4 regions of the Hymenobacter aerilatus genome follow, and region 2 is predicted to be linked to each of the others. Evidence: riboswitches for the same ligand, from Rfam matches in the RefSeq annotation. Region 2 holds a riboswitch; each other region holds the start of a gene.
What was found. Region 2 has a riboswitch for S-adenosylmethionine ahead of MUN82_RS20235 (O-acetylhomoserine aminocarboxypropyltransferase/cysteine synthase family protein). Riboswitches for the same ligand answer to the same signal wherever they lie in the genome.

Region 1 (4,728 bases), 870 kb from region 2:
GTGCAGGGTAGTAGCATGTTGTCGGAGTCGTTGGCGGAGTATTCAGCTCTGATGACGTGCAAACACGCCTTCACGGGCGCTCAGATGCAGCGCATTATGCGCGGCGAGCTGGACCGCTACCTGAAAGGCCGCCGCGACGAGCGTAAGAAAGAGCTACCGCTGATGCTGGTCGAAAATCAGCCCTACATTCACTACTACAAGGGCGGCATGGTGTTCTACGCCCTGCAGGACTACCTGGGCGAAGACACGCTGAACGCCGCCATCCGTCGCTATCTAACGGCCAACCGGTACCAGACTAAGCCCTACCCCAACACGGCCACTTTTATGGGCTACCTGCGCCGCGCCACACCCGACTCGCTCCAGTACCTGCTGCACGATATGTTCGAGACGATTACACTGTTCGAGAATCGGGTGGAAAACGCCACCTACACCAAGCGCCCCGACGGCCGCTACACCGTGCGCCTCACCCTGGAAGCCGCCAAAATGCGCGCCGACAGCCTTGGCAACGAAACGCCCGTGAAGCTCAACGACTGGGTCGACGTCGGCATCTTCGGCCCCGACAAGCTCCCGGATACTGAGCACTACGACGCTACCGGCCAACCTCTGTACCTGCGCAAGGTGCACCTCACCCAGCCCAAAACCGAGCTGGTGCTGGTAGTCGATAAGCAACCCGCCAAAGCCGGCCTCGACCCCTACCACAAGCTCATCGACCGCCACTACATGGACAATGTGAAAGCCGTGGAGGTTGGAGCGGCGCCCGCCGTGGCTAAGCGCTGATGATTGACCTCACTCCACTATCACCTCTACCCGCCGGTTGCGCGGCCGTTGGCGCGGGTCGTGGTTGTCGGCTACGGGGCGGGTGCCGCCGTAGCCCACTGCCGCGAGCCGCAGTGAGTCGATGCCCTGCTGCACCAGGTAGCGGCGCACCACGCGGGCGCGCTGTTCGGAAAGGCGTTGGTTGAGTTGGGCGTCTCCTACATTGTCGGTGTGGCCGGCGATGGTCAGGCGCAGGGCAGGTTGCTGCTGTAGTGTGCGGGCCAGCGTGTTCAAGGTAGGGTAGGAAGTTGGCAGCAGCGCGGCCGTGCTGCGGGTGAAGTAGAGGTTAGGCAGCGTCAGCGTTTCGCCTTTGGTGAGGGTGCGCAGCGTGGGTAGGGTAGGAGGCGGCGTAGCTGTATCGGTGGTAGTGGTCTGGGGACGTAGCGCCGCCAGGGGCTGCGGTCTTGACCGACGACGCATAGTGGGTTGAGCTAGCCGGGGCGGAATCACGCGTGCCGCTTTGGGTACGGGTGCGGAGGGTAGCGCACTAAGCGCAGCGGCGACTACCGGCGCTGGCGGGGTAGGGCGGGGCGAAGCAGCCGGCCGGGGAGGGTAGAGGTAGCGGGTCGGAATGGGCGCGGGGTCGGTGTCGTCCAGTCCCACAGCCGCTAGCAGCTTGTCCCAGGCCGAAGGGGCAGTGAGTGGGGGCGTTTGCCAGGCCAGCAGGGCCCGCGTGTCGAAATGCACTTGGTAGTACTCTAGCCGCAAAGGATAGTAGCGGCCGGCCGTAAGGCATATGCGGGTGGCATAGGTGGTCACCCATTGGTCGTGCCAGCCGTCTAGCAGCAAGCGGTTACCCAGCCACACGCGCATACCGTCGTCGGTGGTGATATGCAGGGTGTAGGTACCCGAAACCGGCGCGTAGAGGTAGCCCGTCCAGCGCGCCGAAAACACCTCCCCCGGCACGCCCGGTCCTGGCGAGACGAACCGCTCCGACGTCCGACCGGGGGTAGGCGGACCGTAACTCCAATTGAAATCGATAGTCGGATCGAGGCGAGTGAGCACCAGCTTGTCAAACTCCCGGCCAACGTAGTACTGCCCCTGCAAGCCTGTGCCGACAGTGGGCGGCATAACGACCTGTGCAAGCGAAACGCTGCTGCGCAGGAAGCCGATAAGCAGTAACAAAACCCTCGTAAATGTCATAACTGTAAGCATCAGCGGGGTAACAGCCGATGGATGAGCTGGCCGCTGATGCGGCAAAGTGCTCCGGATAAAAGAGCCACGACGTTTTTTTCAACCGAGTGCCGCGTCCTGCCCACCAAGCAAGATTCCCGATCTACCAAGCTCGCTCTGGGCAACTGCTCCAGCCGAAAAACCATGGCGGTTGTAATCTGAGCTTTGCACTGTATCTTTGCGTATTACTTATCCAGAAAGACCGAGGGATTGGGCCCTGTGACGTCTTGGCAACCTGACATATTACAAGGTGCCAACTCCCATTTCGCTCCGCTTGTCGGGCGGAAGAAGATAAGTACAGGAACCTGCTTCGGCGGTTTTCTCTTTCTGGATAAGCTTTCGTACCCGCTGCTTTCCCGACGGAAAATCCATGAAGACGACCTGCCCCGACTCCCCGCTCTACGACATCCTTCAACGCCGCCTCTTGATTTTAGATGGCGCCATGGGCACCATGATTCAGCGCTACACGCTGACGGAGGAGGATTTTCGGGGGGAACGGTTTGCTGACCACTCGCACCCGCTGCGCGGCAACAACGACTTGCTCTCGCTCACGCGCCCCGACATCATCCGAAGTATTCACGCCGAGTACTTTGCCGCCGGCGCTGACATGGTGGAAACCAACACTTTCTCTGGCACTACCATCGCGCAGGCCGACTATGCGTTGGAACATGTGGTATATGAGCTAAACTACGAATCGGCGCGGCTAGCCCGCGAGGTAGCCGACGAGTTTACGGCCCAAGACCCCAGCAAGCCGCGCTTCGTGGCCGGCGCCATTGGCCCTACCAACCGCACCGCTTCCCTCTCGCCCGATGTGAACCGCCCCGGCTTCCGCGCCGTGACGTTTGACGAGCTGGCCACCGCCTACCTCGAGCAAGTGCGCGGCCTGGTAGACGGCGGCTCCGATACCCTGCTCATCGAAACCATCTTCGACACGCTGAACGCCAAAGCGGCCCTGTACGCCGTGCAGAAGTTTTTCGACGAAGGTGGCCGCCAGGTGCCCGTCATGATTTCCGGTACCATCACCGACGCCTCGGGTCGCACCCTCTCGGGCCAGACGGTAGAGGCGTTTTGGAACTCCATTCGTCACCTGCCCCTACTCAGCGTGGGCCTTAACTGCGCCTTGGGCGCCGATCAGCTTAAAGTCTACATCAAAGAGCTGAGCCGCATTGCCGACGTGCACATTTCCGCTTACCCCAATGCCGGCCTACCCAACGCGTTTGGGGGCTACGATGAGTCGGCTGAGGAGTTTGCGGGCGTGGTGGAAAGCTACCTCGCCGATGGCATCGTGACGGTGGTAGGCGGTTGCTGCGGCACCACGCCCCAGCATATCGGCGAGCTGGCCCGATTGGCCGACAAATACAAGCCACGTACCCTACCCGAGGTGCCGGCTGCTACGCGCCTCAGCGGCTTGGAGCCGTTTGGCATCACCGAGCAGAGCTTATTTGTGAACGTGGGTGAGCGGTGCAACGTGACCGGCTCGCGCGCATTTGCCCGCCTCATTCGCACCGGCAACTACGAAGCCGCCTTGGCCGTGGCCCGCGAGCAGGTAGAGGGCGGCGCGCAGGTCATCGACGTGAACATGGACGAAGGCATGCTCGACTCGGAGCAGGCCATGACCACGTTCCTCAACCTGATTGCCTCCGAGCCCGACATTGCCCGTGTGCCGGTGATGATTGACTCCTCGAAGTGGAACGTGCTGGAAGCTGGCCTGAAATGCGTGCAGGGCAAGAGCATTGTCAACTCCATTTCCCTGAAAGAAGGCGAAGAGGTATTTATTGTCCACGCCCACACGGTGCGCCAATACGGCGCGGCCGTGGTGGTGATGGCCTTCGATGAGGAGGGCCAGGCCGATACACTGGAACGCCGGAAGGAAATCTGCCAGCGCAGCTACGACCTACTGATGAGCATCGGCTTCCCGGCCGAAGACATTATTTTCGACCCCAACATCCTCATTGTGGGTACCGGCATGGAGGAGCACCGCAACTACGCCATCGACTTTATTGAGGCGGTGCGTTGGATTAAGGCTACCCTGCCGGGGGCGCTGACCAGTGGCGGCGTCAGCAACATCAGCTTCTCCTTCCGCGGCAACGATGTGGTGCGCGAGGCCATGCACGCGGCCTTTCTCTACCATGCTATCCAGGCGGGGCTGGATATGGGCATCGTGAACCCCAACCAGCTCGCGGTGTACGATGAAGTGCCTAAAGACCTGCTAGAACTGGTGGAGGACGTACTGCTCAACCGCCGCCCCGATGCTACCGAGCGCCTGCTGGAATTCGCCGAGACGGTGAAGCAAAAAGACAAAGCAGAAGTAGTAGTCGACGCCTGGCGCAGCCTGCCGGTGCAGGAGCGTCTGCAGCATGCCCTGGTGCGCGGCATCACGGAGTTCATCGACCAAGACACCGAGGAAGTGCGCCAGCAGGTAGGGCGCCCGCTGGAGGTGATTGAAGGCCCCTTGATGGCCGGTATGAACGTGGTAGGCGACCTGTTTGGCGCTGGCAAAATGTTCTTGCCGCAGGTCGTGAAATCGGCTCGGGTGATGAAGAAGGCCGTGGCTTACCTGGAGCCCTACCTGCTGGCCGACAAGCAAAGCGGCGACCGGCAAACCGCTGGTAAAATACTGCTAGCCACGGTGAAAGGCGACGTGCACGACATTGGCAAAAACATTGTGGGCGTGGTGCTGGCTTGCAACAACTTCGACATTGTGGACCTAGGCGTGATGGTGCCACTGGAAAAAATTCT
Region 2 (4,728 bases):
GCCCGAAGCCATGTTGTACTGGCCATTGGCGTAGAAGGTCACGCGCTGGTCTTCGTCTGCGTCTGATTGCTTCACTTTGTCGCCGCCCGCATTGGTTTGCTTGTCGGTTTTCCAGGTTTTGCTGTTTTCGCCGTAGAGCATGTTTACGCCTTCTACTTTGCCTTCTTTGTTGCCGCAAGAAGCCACCAGAAAGAGCACCATCAGTGTCAGAAGGCTGGTGATGTAACGCAGGGGAGAGAGTTGAGTCTGCATGAAAAGAGATGTTTGGGAGTGAGAGATGTAGCCCTTGCCAGTTGCAAAGCGCAGACCGGCACCGGCTATAATGGAAGCTGTTGCGGTTCTTACGGTCCCCTTCATAAAGGGTTAAGATATTGCCTCAAAAACCGCACTACTACTACTCGCAGGCACTCCCGACAACTTATTGATAGCGCGGGCGTAAGCATATCAGCTTATCTCCCGGGCCTGCCCTGCGCGGGTCTGCAAGAGCTGTTTTCTCCTCTTCCATTAACACACGCACCATCATGGGACTATTCGATTTCCTCTCCAACGAAGGCGACAAGAAGCCTGTTGCTCCGGCTGCCGGAACTCCTAACGCCGATACCGATTTCTTCGGCAACAGCAAAGCCGACACCACTACTGCCGCTGCTACGGCCGGCGAAACATACACCGTAGTGAGCGGCGACTCGCTCTCTAAAATTGCCAAAAACCACTACGGCGACGCCAGCAAGTGGCACCAAATCTACGACGCCAATAAAAACACCATTGGTAGCAATCCCGATAAAATTGAGGTAGGCCAAGTGCTCCAGCTGCCCAAGCTGTAAGCATATCCTACCCATCTGAAAAGCCGCTTTCTGACTACAGGAAGCGGCTTTTTTCTTTGTAAAGAATTCTACAGAGCAGCAGAGTTGGTGTAGAAACGCGCCTCAAAAAGATTTTTGTCAAAATTTGGATTTCAAAATTCTGCCTTTACATTTGCAACCACCAACTCGGTACTCCCCCAACACGCTGGGGTAGTTTTTTTGAGATTTATACAGAAGTGGCGAGAGAACAGGCTCCCTGACCCACTGGCAACCATCCGCAGCAGCGCGACAGGTGCCAATTCCTGCCCGCTTGGCGTATTGCCGGTGGGAACTATAACCTTGAGTACCACATGTTGCTTTCTTCCGACTTTATCTCTACCTACCCACACGCCCTGGCCGCTTCCTTGCGTCCCGAATGCGCTGTGGGTTCTTCCGTTTCGCGGGCTGCCACTGCAGCACCGGCGCGAATGCGAATGTGTTGGGGTTGTTGGATGTAGCTTTTTCTTGATGCTGCCGTAGCGCGCATCGCTCTTTTCTTGGCCAGCATGCTGCTGGTTGCCCTGCGCACCAGCTGCCCATCTCTTCCGACACGCGCCCTGCCGTGTTCCTGGCCCGGCTCCGACAGCCCCTGGAGTTTCCTACCCTGCTTATCTTTTTCTTCTGACTCGTTTTTTCGTTTTCCATATGTCTACGCAAAACTTCCACTTCGAAACTCTCCAACTCCACGCTGGCCAACAGCCCGACCCTACCACAGGCGCCCGTGCTGTGCCGCTGTACCAGACTACTTCCTACGTGTTCAAAAACGCGGAGCACGGTGCTAACCTGTTTGCGCTGAAGGAGTTCGGCAATATCTACACCCGCCTAATGAACCCTACCACCGACGTGTTTGAGCAGCGCGTGGCGGCTTTGGAAGGCGGTGTAGCAGCCGTGGCAGTAGGATCGGGCCAAGCGGCGCAGTTCATTGCGCTCAACAACATCCTGCAGGCTGGCGACAACTTTGTAAGCACCACTTACCTCTATGGTGGCACCTACAATCAGTTCAAGGTAGCCTTTAAGCGCCTAGGTATTGAAGCGCGTTTTGCTGATGGCGACAAACCCGAGGAGTTTGAGAAGCTGATTGACGACAAAACCAAGGCTATCTACCTGGAAACCATTGGCAACCCCAGCTTCAGCGTTCCAGATTTCGAGAAGATTACGGCTATTGCCCAGAAGCACGACCTGCCTGTGGTGGTAGACAACACCTTCGGGGCGGGCGGCTACCTGTTCCGTCCTCTGGAGCACGGCGCGCACATCGTGGTAGAATCAGCCACGAAGTGGATTGGCGGCCACGGCACCAGCATTGGTGGCGTGATTGTAGACGGCGGCAAGTATGACTTCGGCAACGGTAAGTTTCCGCAGTTCACGGAGCCCTCAGATGGCTACCACGGTCTGGTATTCAACGACGTGTTTGGGGTAGGCGGGCCGTTCGGCAACATTGCCTTCGCTATTCGGGCACGGGTAGAAGGCCTGCGCGACTTTGGTCCGGCCATCAGTCCCTTCAACTCCTGGCAGCTGCTGATTGGTCTGGAAACCCTGAGCCTGCGCGTAGACCGCACCGTAGAAAACACCCTGAAAATTGCGAACTGGCTGGAGCAGCACCCACAGGTAGAGTCGGTGAATTACCCTGGTCTGCAAAGCAGCCCCTACTACCCACTGGCGCAAAAATACCTGCCCAAAGGCGCGGGCGGCGTGCTCACCTTCAGCATTAAGGGCTCCAAGGAAACAGCCACTCAGTTTATCGACAACTTGAAGCTGATAAGCCACTTGGCCAACGTAGGTGACGCCAAAACGCTCATCATTCAGCCTTCGGCCACTACGCACCAGCAGCTGTCGGAAGAAGAGCAACTGGCCGCGGGCGTAACGCCTACCTCCCTGCGCCTGTCGGTGGGCATCGAGCATTTCGAGGATATCAAAGGCGACCTGCAACAAGCCTTCGACGCAGTGAAAAACCTGGCTACCCCCGACGAGTCGGAGGAGGCGCTGCAGAAGCCTGAGAAGGAGCACGTGCAGCCGCTAGAGGTCTAGAGATTAATCCAGGCTGTCATGCTGAGCTTGTCGAAGCATCTCTACTAAATATATTTCAACGAAGCGGTAGAGATGCTTCGACAAGCTCAGTATGACAGCCAAGAGGCTTTGACAATCTAATTGGTCCGGTGCCGGCTGGGTTTTGTTTTTGGGGTGGGACTTTTAAACGTGACCCCGGCACCGGCTCCAATTTGAGGTACATCCTATACGCAGGAAGTGCGTACCAGTCGCAATGAGGCGGCTGGTACCACTGCCTGCTTTTCGCGTTTTATGGAGGATTCAACCCACCTTTTTTTATCACCCGGGCCTTTTTCATTAGAAAGTGGCGCCTCCCTACCCCAGGTACAGGTATCTTATTGCACGTATGGCACGCTGAATGCCACTGGCACCAATGTAGTGTGGGTGTGCCACGCCCTCACGGCCAACGCCGACGTGCTGACGTGGTGGCCTGGTTTGTTTGGCGCGGGCTTTTACTACGACCCGGCCGATTGGTTTATCGTGTGCGCCAATGTGCTGGGCTCCTGCTACGGCTCCACGGGGCCACTCACCCCGTCCGTGCCGGGTGCGCCAGCACCCTTCCAAGCGTTTCCCCTCCTTACTATTCGTGACCAGGTAGCAGCTCACGACTTGCTTCGGCAGCACTTGGGCATCCGGCAAATTCATACGCTGATTGGTGGTTCGCTGGGCGGGCACCAAGCGCTGGAGTGGGCCGTGCAGCAGCCCGCTTTGTTTGAGCATTTGGTGGTGCTGGCTACCAGCGCCCGGCATTCGCCCTGGGGAATTGCCTTCAATGAAGCGCAGCGCATGGCTATCCTGGCCGATCCTACCTACCATGCGGGCGCCCCCGAGGGCGGCCAAGCTGGTTTGCAGGCGGCCCGGGCCATGGCGCTGCTCAGCTACCGCACCTACGCCGCCTACGGCCACACCCAGCAGGAGGAAACCGACGACAAGCTCACCGATTTCCGCGCTAGTGCTTACCAACGCTACCAAGGCCAGAAACTCTCCGCCCGCTTCGATGCCTACTCTTACGTAACCTTGTCGCGGGCGATGGACTCGCACAACCTAGGCCGAGGCCGGGGAGGTACCGCTGCTGCACTGGCCTGTATTAGGGCGCATACGCTGGTGCTCGGCATTTCCTCGGATGTGTTGTTTCCGCCTAGCGAGCAGCAGTTCCTAGCGCAGCACATTCCGGGCGCTACGTATGCCGAAATGGTTTCGCGCTACGGGCACGATGGTTTCTTGATAGAGGTAGAGCAGATTGCACATCACCTGGCGCAGTTTTATGCCTCCGCGCTGGCCTAGGCTACTCTATATCAGTAGCGAATTTTGTTGAGTAGGTTTGCGCTCAACTACCTCCTACCCTATGCCTACCCTCCCTCCTGCCCTACACCCCGGCGACCGAGTAGCCATTGTGTGCACTGCTCGCAAAGCCTCGCACGAAGAACTAGCCGCCGCCGTAGAAACCCTCACTACCTGGGGGCTGGAGGTAGTATTGGGCGCCTCGACTAACGTGGCACAGCACCAGTTTGGCGGCTCCGATGAAGTGCGGCGGCAGGACCTGCAAGAGATGCTGGACCGCCCCGATATCCGCGCCATTTTGGTGGCGCGGGGCGGCTACGGCACCACCCGCATCCTTGACCAAGTAGACTTTTCCAACTTTGCCACTCATCCCAAATGGGTAGCCGGCTTCAGCGACATCACGGCCCTAAATTGCCATTTGCTGGCGCTAGGCCACGCGAGCATTCACGGCGTGATGCCGCTGCTGTTTCACCAACCGGGTGGCGAGGCATCGTTGGAAAGCTTACGGCGCACGCTGTTTGGGGAGCCGGTTTCGTACGCTGTGCCTGCGCACCCGTTCAACCGC
Region 3 (4,728 bases), 2.3 Mb from region 2:
CTTGGCCAGGCGCTCCCAGGGGTCTTCGTGCAGAAAGCGTAGGGCTACATCGAAGGTGGCACCGCCCCAGCACTCCAGCGAAAACGCTTGGGGGTGCTGCTTGGCGAAGCGCTCGGCCACCTTCAGCATATCAAACGTGCGCATACGCGTGGCCAGCAGGCTCTGGTGGGCGTCGCGCAGGGTGGTATCGGTGTAGTGAATGAGGTTGTCCTCGCGCAGCCACTTGGCAAAGCCCTCCGGCCCCAGCTCGGTGAGGCGGTTTTTGGTACCGGGGGGATAGGGCGCGGTAGCGTCGTAGTGGGGCAGCTTGGGCTTGGGCATGTCGCGGGCCGGGTCCTGGGCACCGTGCACGTCGGGGTTGCCGTTCACGATGATGTCGCCTAAGAAGCTCAGCAGCTTAGTACCGCGGTCCTGACGCACCTCAAACTTAAACAGTTCGGGGTGGTCTTTGATAAAGTCAACCGTAGCGCTACCATTCTGGAAATCAGGGTGCGATACGATATTTTGCAAAAACTGAATATTGGTGCGCACGCCCCTAATCCGGAACTCCCACAGGGTGCGCAGCATCCGTTCGGCGGCCTCCTTAAGGGTAGGCGCCTGCGCCGACACCTTCACCAGCAGCGAGTCGAAAAACGGTAGAATCTTGGCGCCCTGGTACACCGAGCCCTGGTCGAGGCGAATACCAAAACCGCCCGCCGAACGGTAGGCCACGATGGTGCCATAATCGGGCTTGAAGTCGTTTTCGGGGGCCTCGGTGGTGAGGCGGCACTGCAAGGCAAAGCCCGTGATGCGGGGCCGCACCTGCGGATCGAGGTTGATTTCGGGGTCCTGCAAGTGGTAACCCGACGCGATATAGAGCTGGGTTTTGATGAGGTCGACGCCCGTCACCATCTCCGTGACGGTGTGCTCTACCTGAATGCGCGGGTTAACCTCAATGAAGTAAATCTCGCCCGCTTCCGGCTTCACCAAAAATTCCACTGTGCCCACGTTGTTGTAGTTCACAGCGCGGGCCAAGCGCAGGGCGTAGTCATAGAGCTGTTCGCGTAGTTCCTCAGCCAGGCCTAGCGCGGGCGCCACCTCTACTACCTTCTGAAAGCGGCGCTGCACGGAGCAGTCACGCTCATAGAGGTGCGTCACGCTGCCGTAAGCGTCGGCCACTACCTGCACCTCAATGTGCTTGGGCTGCTCCACAAACTTTTCCAGGAACACGGTATCGTCGCCGAAGGCTTTTAGAGCCTCGTTGCGGGCCTCGAAAAAGCCTTTTTCCAGCTGGTCATCGTCGCGGATGACGCGCATGCCCCTACCCCCGCCGCCCGAGGCAGCCTTCAGCATCACGGGGTAGCCGATACGGTTGGCCTCAGTCCGGGCCGTTTCAAAGTCGTTCAGTTCTTCTTCACTACTCTGAATAATGGGCACTTGCTCACGCAGGGCCACTTCCTTGGCGCGCACTTTGTCGCCAAGGGCTTCCATCACCTCGGGGCGCGGCCCTACGAAGATGATACCTTCCTCGCCGCAGCGCCGGGCCAGGGTAGCATTTTCGCTCAGGAAGCCGTAGCCGGGGTGGATGGCATCTACGCCGTTGTCCTTCGCTACGCGCAACAGGCCTTCAATATCAAGGTAGGGCTTCAGGGGGTCGTCGTCCTCGCCTATCTGGTAGGCCTCGTCGGCCTTGTAGCGGTGCAGAGAGTAGCGGTCCTCGAAGGTATACACGGCCACCGTAGTGATGCCTAGTTCAGTAGCAGCCCGCATCACGCGGATGGCAATTTCGCCCCGGTTAGCAACGAGGAGTTTGCGAATATTCATGAGTACGTACAGGTGTTTTTGGTCAGCGCGGGCTCAAACTAGGCAATAATTTAACAGAACACGCAGAAACACCCTGTTTTCCTATCAATATTTCAACGCAACGGGCATTTAGCGAGAATACTCTTTTCACCTAATTGAGTAAAAAATAGGCGTTGGGCTTGCATTGAATTATTTGCGCCGTATATTTGCACTACCGCTCCCGAAACGGAGCACTTATCAAGAAAGGCGGAGGGACAGGCCCGAAGATGCCTTAGCAACCGGTAGCAGGACTACAAGGTGCTAAATCCTGTTCTGACTCAGCTACGGCTGAATTGGAAGAAGATAAGTTACAAGATGCTCATCGACTGCAGACGATGCTAGCTCTTCTGACTTATCGGAAGAGCTTTTTTTTATGCCCTTCCGGTGAGAAATCTTGATGAAGTGTTTTGGCTGAAGGGATGCGTTTACGTCCATTTTTCAACGCAAACGTCATTCAACCATGCAAGCTGCAACCCGCCTCCTCCACTCTATTCCCGTTGATGAACTGACCGGCTCTATTGCCGTGCCGATCTACCAGACTTCCACCTTCGTGCAGGAAGCGCCCGGCGTAAATAAGGGCTACGACTACGCCCGCACCGGCAACCCTACCCGCTGTACACTGGAAAAGCTGGTAGCTACCCTCGAAAACGGCCACGCCGGCTACGCGTTTGCCAGCGGCCTGGCCGCCATTGATGCCGTGGTGAAACTACTCTCGGCCGGCGACCAGATTGTGGCCATTGATGATCTGTATGGCGGCGCTTTCCGCCTGTTTGAGCACGTGTATCGTCGTTTGGGCATCGATATCGTGTATTGTGATACGGCCAATCCGGCCAATGTAGCGGCGGCCATCACGCCCAAAACCAAACTGGTGTGGCTGGAATCACCTTCCAACCCTACCCTGAAAGTGTCGGACATTGCCACTATTGCCGACATTGCCCATGCCAACAACGCCTGGCTGTGCGTGGACAACACCTTCGCCTCGCCTATCCTGCAGCAGCCCCTCGACCTGGGCGCCGACATTGTGGTACACAGCGGCACTAAGTACCTGGGCGGCCACTCTGACCTGATTGCGGGCCTAGTAGTGGCTAAAACCGAAGAAATTGCGCTGCAACTGAAGTTTATTCAGAACGCATCGGGTGGTATTCTGGGGCCGTTTGATTCTTTTTTGGTGATTCGCGGACTGGAAACGCTCCCGCTGCGCATTGAGCGGCACAGCGCTTCGGCTCTGAAAGTTGCACAGTTCTTGCAAACTCGTCCCGAGGTAGCGGCTGTGTACTACCCTGGCCTGGAAGAGCACCCCAACCATGCTGTAGCGAAAAAGCAGCAGCCAAAAGGCTTTGGTGGCATCGTTGCCCTCAAGCTGAAAGAAGACACGCAGGAAGCCGCTATCAATTTGGTTACCAGCACCAAATACTTCAAACTAGCTGAAAGCCTGGGCGGAGCCAAGAGCCTGCTCTGCCACCCAGCCACCATGACACACAAATCGACGCCAGTAGACCAGCGTCGTGCGGCCGGCGTAGCCGATAGCCTGGTGCGCCTGTCAGTAGGCTTGGAAGATGCCGAAGACCTGATTGCCGACCTAGCCCAGGCTCTCGACCAGCTTAGCGCCGCCGCTACGGCCGTGGCCGATCTGAAACAGGAAGCTGAACTCGCTTAAGGATACCGCATGACCCGCTCCGACATTCGTATTGGTTTATTTGGGTTTGGCGTGGTAGGCCAGGGCCTGCACACGGTGCTGGAACGCACGCCTGGCCTGCGCGCCCGCATCGGCCGCATTGGGGTGAAGGACCGCACCAAGCAGCGTAGCCTACCCGCCGAGCTGTTTACGTTTGACCGCAACGCCCTGCTGGATGATGCGTCGCTGAACGTGATTGTGGAGCTGATTGATGATGCCGACGAAGCCTACTACATCGTGACCGAAGCCCTGCGCCGGGGCAAAGCCGTGGTGACAGCCAACAAGAAGATGCTGGCCGAGCACCTTCCCGAACTCATTGAGTTGCAGCGCCAGACCGGTACGCCCCTACTTTACGAGGCAGCCGCCTGTGCCAGCCTACCCGTGATTCGGAACCTGGAAGAGTACTACGACACCGACCTGTTGGAGGCAGTGGAGGGCATCATCAATGGCTCTACCAACTACATCCTCACGGCCATGCACCGTGACGCTATTTCCTTTGCCGAAGCGCTTAGCAAGGCGCAGGCACTGGGCTTCGCGGAGAGCAACCCGGCCCTGGACGTAGAGGGCCTCGATGCCCGCAACAAGCTGGTGCTGCTGCTCACGCACGCCTTCGGTCTGGTGACCTCGCCCCAGGAAATCCTGGCCGTGGGCATCGACCGGCTAAGCAACCTGGCCTCCGACTACGCCCGCGAAAAAGGGCTGGCGCTCAAGCTCATTGCCGAAGCCCGCCGCCTACCCGACGGCAATGTGGCCGCCGCCGTGCTGCCTACCCTAGTGCGCCCCGAGCACGAGCTGGCACGGGTGCAGGATGAGTACAATGGCCTCATCACCCAGAGCGGCTTCACCGACCGACAGTTTTTCCTAGGCCGCGGCGCAGGGGCCGTACCTACTGCTTCGGCCGTGCTCAGCGACTTGTCGGCACTTACTTACGGCTACCGCTACGAGTACAAGAAGATCAGCCAGAATACCGACTCGGCCCTGACGCCCGAGGCCGCCGAGGTAGATGTGCTGGTGACATTCACTGACGAGTACGCGCCTCAGGAAACTGATTTCACGCGGGTGCACGAAACGTTCCACTCGGCTACGCGTGGGCACTACCTCACCGGCACCATCGGGCTGGCGCAGCTGGCACAGGCCGAGTGGTTGCAGCTGCCGGGCATTTGTGTAGTGCGCCTCCCTACCCCACTTCGGGCTGCCGCCAATGCTCAGCTTGCTGATACTCAGCTCGCCGG
Region 4 (4,728 bases), 1.1 Mb from region 2:
GGTATGGCTGAAACGATTCGGCACTTCTAGCCCCGATCCTACCGTAGCCGTACTAACAGGACTAGAGCCGCTGCCGGAGGTGCTGCGCGTGCTGGAAAGCACCGTGCCTTAGCAACGGACATGGGAGCGTAAGCACAGCTAGAGAATCCAGCGAAAAATCCTGGTTTCCCTGCAAACCTCCCGGCCCCTACCTTTGTCTTGCTACGGATTAGCCGTTTCCTACTCATGCCTACCCCCGCCACTTCCAAACGCCGTGTTGGCGTCCTGCTCGTCAACCTCGGCACGCCCGACTCGCCTCGCACCCCCGACGTGCGCCGCTACCTCAACGAGTTCCTCACCGATGGCCGCGTGATTGATATGCCAGCCGCCGTACGCTACCCTCTTTTTCAGGGGCTGGTAGTACCGTTGCGGGCGCCCAAATCAGCCAAGATTTACCAGCAGCTCTGGGATACGGAGCGCGGCTCGCCCCTGCTCTACCATGGCCTGGATCTGCAAAAGCTGGTACAGGAGCAACTCGGCTCCGACTACGTGGTGGCCTTTGGGATGCGCTACCAGAATCCTAGCATCGAAAAGGCGCTGGAGGAGCTGCGCGACGCCGCTGTAGAACGCATTATTGTGCTACCCTTGTTTCCGCAGTACGCCGCGGCCAGCACCGGCTCAGTGCAGGAAAAGGTGATGGAGATTGTGAGCAAGTGGTGGATTGTGCCCAGCGTAAACTTCATCAGCACGTTTACCGATGACCCCGGCTTTATCGGCACTTTCGTGACGCTGGGTAAAGCTGAAATGGACAAGCACGACTACGACCACGTGCTGTTCAGCTACCATGGTATTCCGGAGCGTCATGTGCTGAAGGGTAGCTTCAAAGGCTACTGCCAGCTGGGCAAGTGCTGCAACACGTATAATAAGAACAACCGCTACTGCTACCGGGCGCAGTGCTTCGAGACCTCGCGCCTGCTAGCCAAAGGCCTCGGCCTGCGCGACGACCAATACACGGTAGCCTTCCAGAGCCGCCTGCAAAGCCGCCTGCGCGACCCATGGCTGCAACCCTACTCCGACGAAGTGCTGAAGGAATTCCCAAAAAAAGGCATTCAAAACGTGCTGGCATTCTCTCCCGCTTTCGTAGCCGACTGCCTGGAAACCACTATTGAGGTAGGCGTGGAGTTCAAGGAACTGTTTGAAGAAGCCGGTGGCAAGCACTGGCAGTTGGTACCTTCCCTAAACTCGCACCCCCAGTGGGTAGAAGGCGTGGTGAACATGATTCAGCAGAATTAAGGACACCCTATTTACTACCACTCCAAGAACCTTTTCCACTCTCGTTAGTTATATCCGACCTGCTACGTATAGCGGGTCGGATATTTTTTTATTTGTGTTTTTCGGCGCTGTGTCTTTACCTTTGTGCCACCAATTCTTTCCCTTTAAAGGATTGTTTTTATACAGAGGCGTGGAGAGACAGGCTCGACGAAACGCCGGCAACCTCCGCTTATCGCGGAACGGTGCCAAGTCCTGACCATATAAAAACAAACAACCGTGGTCCATTCCAACAACTTCCGCACCCTTGCTTCTCCTACCCTCTCCGGCCGTGTAGCCGCTTGTATGGGTATGATGTGCTGTGCCTGTTGTTGTTGAAACGACCGGGAACTCGTTCCCTTTAACCTGAGTCTGACTGCCCGAAGTGCCCCCGGCACGGCCCCGACTCGCAATCCGTACCGTGCGTAAGCAGCCAACGCTGCCGCCGGCTACCCTTCCGCGGCCTCGTCCGCACTTCTCCTTTAGATTTTCTTCGTTTATGGCTACTTCCCTCGAATCGCGGGTTTCTGACCTACGCCAGCAGTTTGCTATCCAGGATGCATTGGATATCCTACGCACTGCGGTAGAAGAGGCTCCCGGCAAAGTCACTTTCTCCACTTCTTTCGGGATTGAAGATCAGATTATTACGCATCTGATTTTTGCACACGACCTGCCCATTGAGGTATTCACGCTGGATACAGGCCGCAATTTTCAGGAGACCTATTCCACCTGGAGCAAAACCATTCTGAAATATCAGAAGCCTATCAAAGCTTACGCTCCGCAGACGGCCAGCGTGCAGGCGCTGGTAGAGGCCAAAGGCCCCAACAGCTTCTACGAGAGCATTGAGAACCGCAAGGAATGCTGCGGTATCCGCAAGATAGAACCCCTAAATCGGGCGCTGGAAGGCCAGCAAATCTGGATTACTGGCATCCGGGCCGAGCAGTCGCAGAACCGCCAGACCATGGAGCCGGTAGAGTGGGACGAGCCGCATCAGCTTGTCAAAATACACCCCCTGTTCAATTGGACCTGGGAGCAGTGCTGGGCGTTTGCCAAAGACAACGGCGTACCTACCAACCCACTGCATCAGCAGGGCTTTGTGAGCATTGGCTGTGCCCCGTGCACCCGCGCTATTAAGCCGGGTGAGGACTTCCGGGCCGGGCGCTGGTGGTGGGAAAACGCTGATGCCAAGGAGTGCGGCCTACACGCCACCCACAATGGCCCCGACCCGGTGGTGGAACAGGTGCCGGCGTAGAAGGATAGTAGAACGCCATGCTCCGATAAGCTCAGCATGGCGTTCTACTACCCCGCGCCCATATCACAAACAACGGAATACAGACAACTCATTCATATGCCTACCCTTGATTACCTGGACCGGCTCGAAGCCGAAGCCATTCACATTCTGCGCGAAGTAGCAGGCCAGTTTGAGCGGCCGGCCCTGTTGTTTTCGGGCGGCAAAGATTCGATTGTGCTTACCCGTTTGGCTGAAAAAGCGTTCCGGCCGGGCAAGTTTCCGTTTCCGTTGGTACACGTAGACACAGGCCACAACTTTCCTGAGGTGCTGGCCTTCCGCGACGCGCTGGCTGCGCAACTCGGCGAAAAGCTGGTGGTACGCAAGGTAGAAGACACCATTAAGCAAAAGGGCTTGCAAGACCCAACCGGCAAATACCCCAGCCGCAACCCGCTGCAAACCTACACGTTGCTGGATGTGATTGAAGAGTTTGAGTTTGATGCTTGTATCGGCGGGGCGCGCCGCGACGAGGAGAAGGCCCGCGCCAAGGAGCGCATCTTTTCCGTGCGCGACGACTTTGGCCAGTGGGACCCCAAGCGCCAGCGCCCCGAGTTGTGGAACATCTATAACGGCAAGATTCAGAAGGGCGAGAACGTGCGCGTGTTCCCTATTTCCAACTGGACTGAGTTGGACGTGTGGAACTACATCCGCCGCGAGAACATTGCCCTACCCGAAATCTACTTTGCCCACGAGCGCCAGTGCGTGGTGCTACCCGGCGGGCAGCTATTGGGTCTCACAGAGCACCTGCACCTCGATGCCGACGATGAGATTGTGAGCCGCCAGGTGCGCTTCCGTACCGTGGGCGACGCTACCTGCACGGCTGCCGTGGCCAGCGACGCCAGCACCGTGGAAGACATCATTGCCGACATCATCCAGGCCAAAGTGAGCGAGCGGGGCGCTACCCGCCTCGACGATACCATCTCGGAAACCGGCATGGAAGACCGCAAACGCAACGGCTATTTCTAAATGGTGAAGTTGTGAAGGGTGAAGTTGTGCATTGCATATACACTTCATCCACACGACAAACTCACAATTTCACAACCTCACCATTTCACCATCTCATCTCATGGATTTACTTCGATTTATTACGTGCGGCAGTGTAGACGACGGCAAAAGCACGCTGATTGGCCGGTTGCTATACGATTCTGATTCGGTGTCGCTGGATATTCTGGCGGCGCTGGAAAGCCGTGGCGCGGCCCAAGGCAACGTAGACTTAGCGTTGCTAACCGATGGTTTGAAAGCCGAGCGCGAGCAGGGCATCACCATTGATGTAGCCTATAAATATTTCACCACGCCGCGCCGCAAGTTCATCATCACCGATGCGCCTGGCCACGTGCAGTACACTCGCAACATGGTGACCGGCGCCAGCAACGCCGACCTGGCTATTGTACTGGTAGACGCCCGCCACGGTGTGATTGAGCAAACGCGTCGCCACAGCATCATTGCAGCGCTGCTGGGCATCAAGCACTTTGTGCTGGCCGTGAACAAAATGGACCTAGTGGGCTACGACGAGCAGGTATTCCGCAAGATTGTAGCCGATTATCAGGACATCACCAAGCTGTTGAAGCTGACCGACGTAACGCCGATTCCGATGAGCGCCTTGCAGGGCGACAACATCGTGCGGCGCTCGGAACACATGACGTGGTACACCGGCCCCAATCTATTGGAGCACCTCGAGGCCGTACCTGGCGCCGAGGAAACCAAGGCCGAGCCCCGCTTCCAGGTACAGTATGTGGTGCGCCCTCAAACCGCCGAGCTGCCCGACTACCGCGGCTACGCTGGCCAGATCCAGAGCGGCACCTACCGCCGTGGCGACAAGGTGCAGGTGCTACCCTCCGGTCTGGCATCGACCATTAAAGCCATTGAAATCAACCAGCAAGAGGTAGAACAAGCCGTGGCTCCGCAGGGCGTGATTATTCGCCTAGCCGATGACGTAGATATCAGCCGCGGCGACACGATTGTACCGGTGCAGCATGTACCGCACCTCACGCGCGAGCTAGAAGCCACGCTGTGCTGGATGGCCGAAACGCCGTTGCGTGCCGGCCGGCGCTTCTTGCTCCAGCACCATGCGGCCCTGGTGAAAGCCTCGCTGCCTACCATCCTCTACCGCCTCGATGTGCAGAGCCTTACGCACCTGGGCGCCGAGGAAGCTC

Region 1: linked by a shared signal. The riboswitch ahead of metH (methionine synthase) and the one ahead of MUN82_RS20235 (O-acetylhomoserine aminocarboxypropyltransferase/cysteine synthase family protein) in region 2 are both predicted to bind S-adenosylmethionine.
Region 3: linked by a shared signal. The riboswitch ahead of MUN82_RS11060 (trans-sulfuration enzyme family protein) and the one ahead of MUN82_RS20235 (O-acetylhomoserine aminocarboxypropyltransferase/cysteine synthase family protein) in region 2 are both predicted to bind S-adenosylmethionine.
Region 4: linked by a shared signal. The riboswitch ahead of MUN82_RS15535 (phosphoadenylyl-sulfate reductase) and the one ahead of MUN82_RS20235 (O-acetylhomoserine aminocarboxypropyltransferase/cysteine synthase family protein) in region 2 are both predicted to bind S-adenosylmethionine.

The regions. Positions count from the first base shown of each region.
Region 1 is NZ_CP095053.1:3,976,187-3,980,914, reverse strand. Features, by position in the region: gene MUN82_RS16660 (ABC transporter permease/M1 family aminopeptidase) at 1-777, shown strand, start outside; gene MUN82_RS16655 (PA14 domain-containing protein) at 787-1,887, opposite strand; SAM riboswitch class I at 2,176-2,287, shown strand; gene metH (methionine synthase) at 2,360-4,728, shown strand, end outside.
Region 2 is NZ_CP095053.1:4,845,267-4,849,994, reverse strand. Features, by position in the region: gene MUN82_RS20245 (lipocalin family protein) at 1-252, opposite strand, end outside; gene MUN82_RS20240 (LysM peptidoglycan-binding domain-containing protein) at 522-821, shown strand; SAM riboswitch class I at 1,024-1,140, shown strand; gene MUN82_RS20235 (O-acetylhomoserine aminocarboxypropyltransferase/cysteine synthase family protein) at 1,485-2,864, shown strand; gene MUN82_RS20230 (homoserine O-acetyltransferase family protein) at 3,135-4,166, shown strand; gene MUN82_RS20225 (S66 peptidase family protein) at 4,228-4,728, shown strand, end outside.
Region 3 is NZ_CP095053.1:2,578,250-2,582,977, forward strand. Features, by position in the region: gene MUN82_RS11055 (pyruvate carboxylase) at 1-1,803, opposite strand, end outside; SAM riboswitch class I at 2,014-2,131, shown strand; gene MUN82_RS11060 (trans-sulfuration enzyme family protein) at 2,282-3,478, shown strand; gene MUN82_RS11065 (homoserine dehydrogenase) at 3,488-4,728, shown strand, end outside.
Region 4 is NZ_CP095053.1:3,701,081-3,705,808, forward strand. Features, by position in the region: gene MUN82_RS15525 (HAD family hydrolase) at 1-112, shown strand, start outside; gene hemH (ferrochelatase) at 226-1,272, shown strand; SAM riboswitch class I at 1,427-1,518, shown strand; gene MUN82_RS15535 (phosphoadenylyl-sulfate reductase) at 1,787-2,539, shown strand; gene cysD (sulfate adenylyltransferase subunit CysD) at 2,636-3,541, shown strand; gene MUN82_RS15545 (sulfate adenylyltransferase subunit 1) at 3,642-4,728, shown strand, end outside.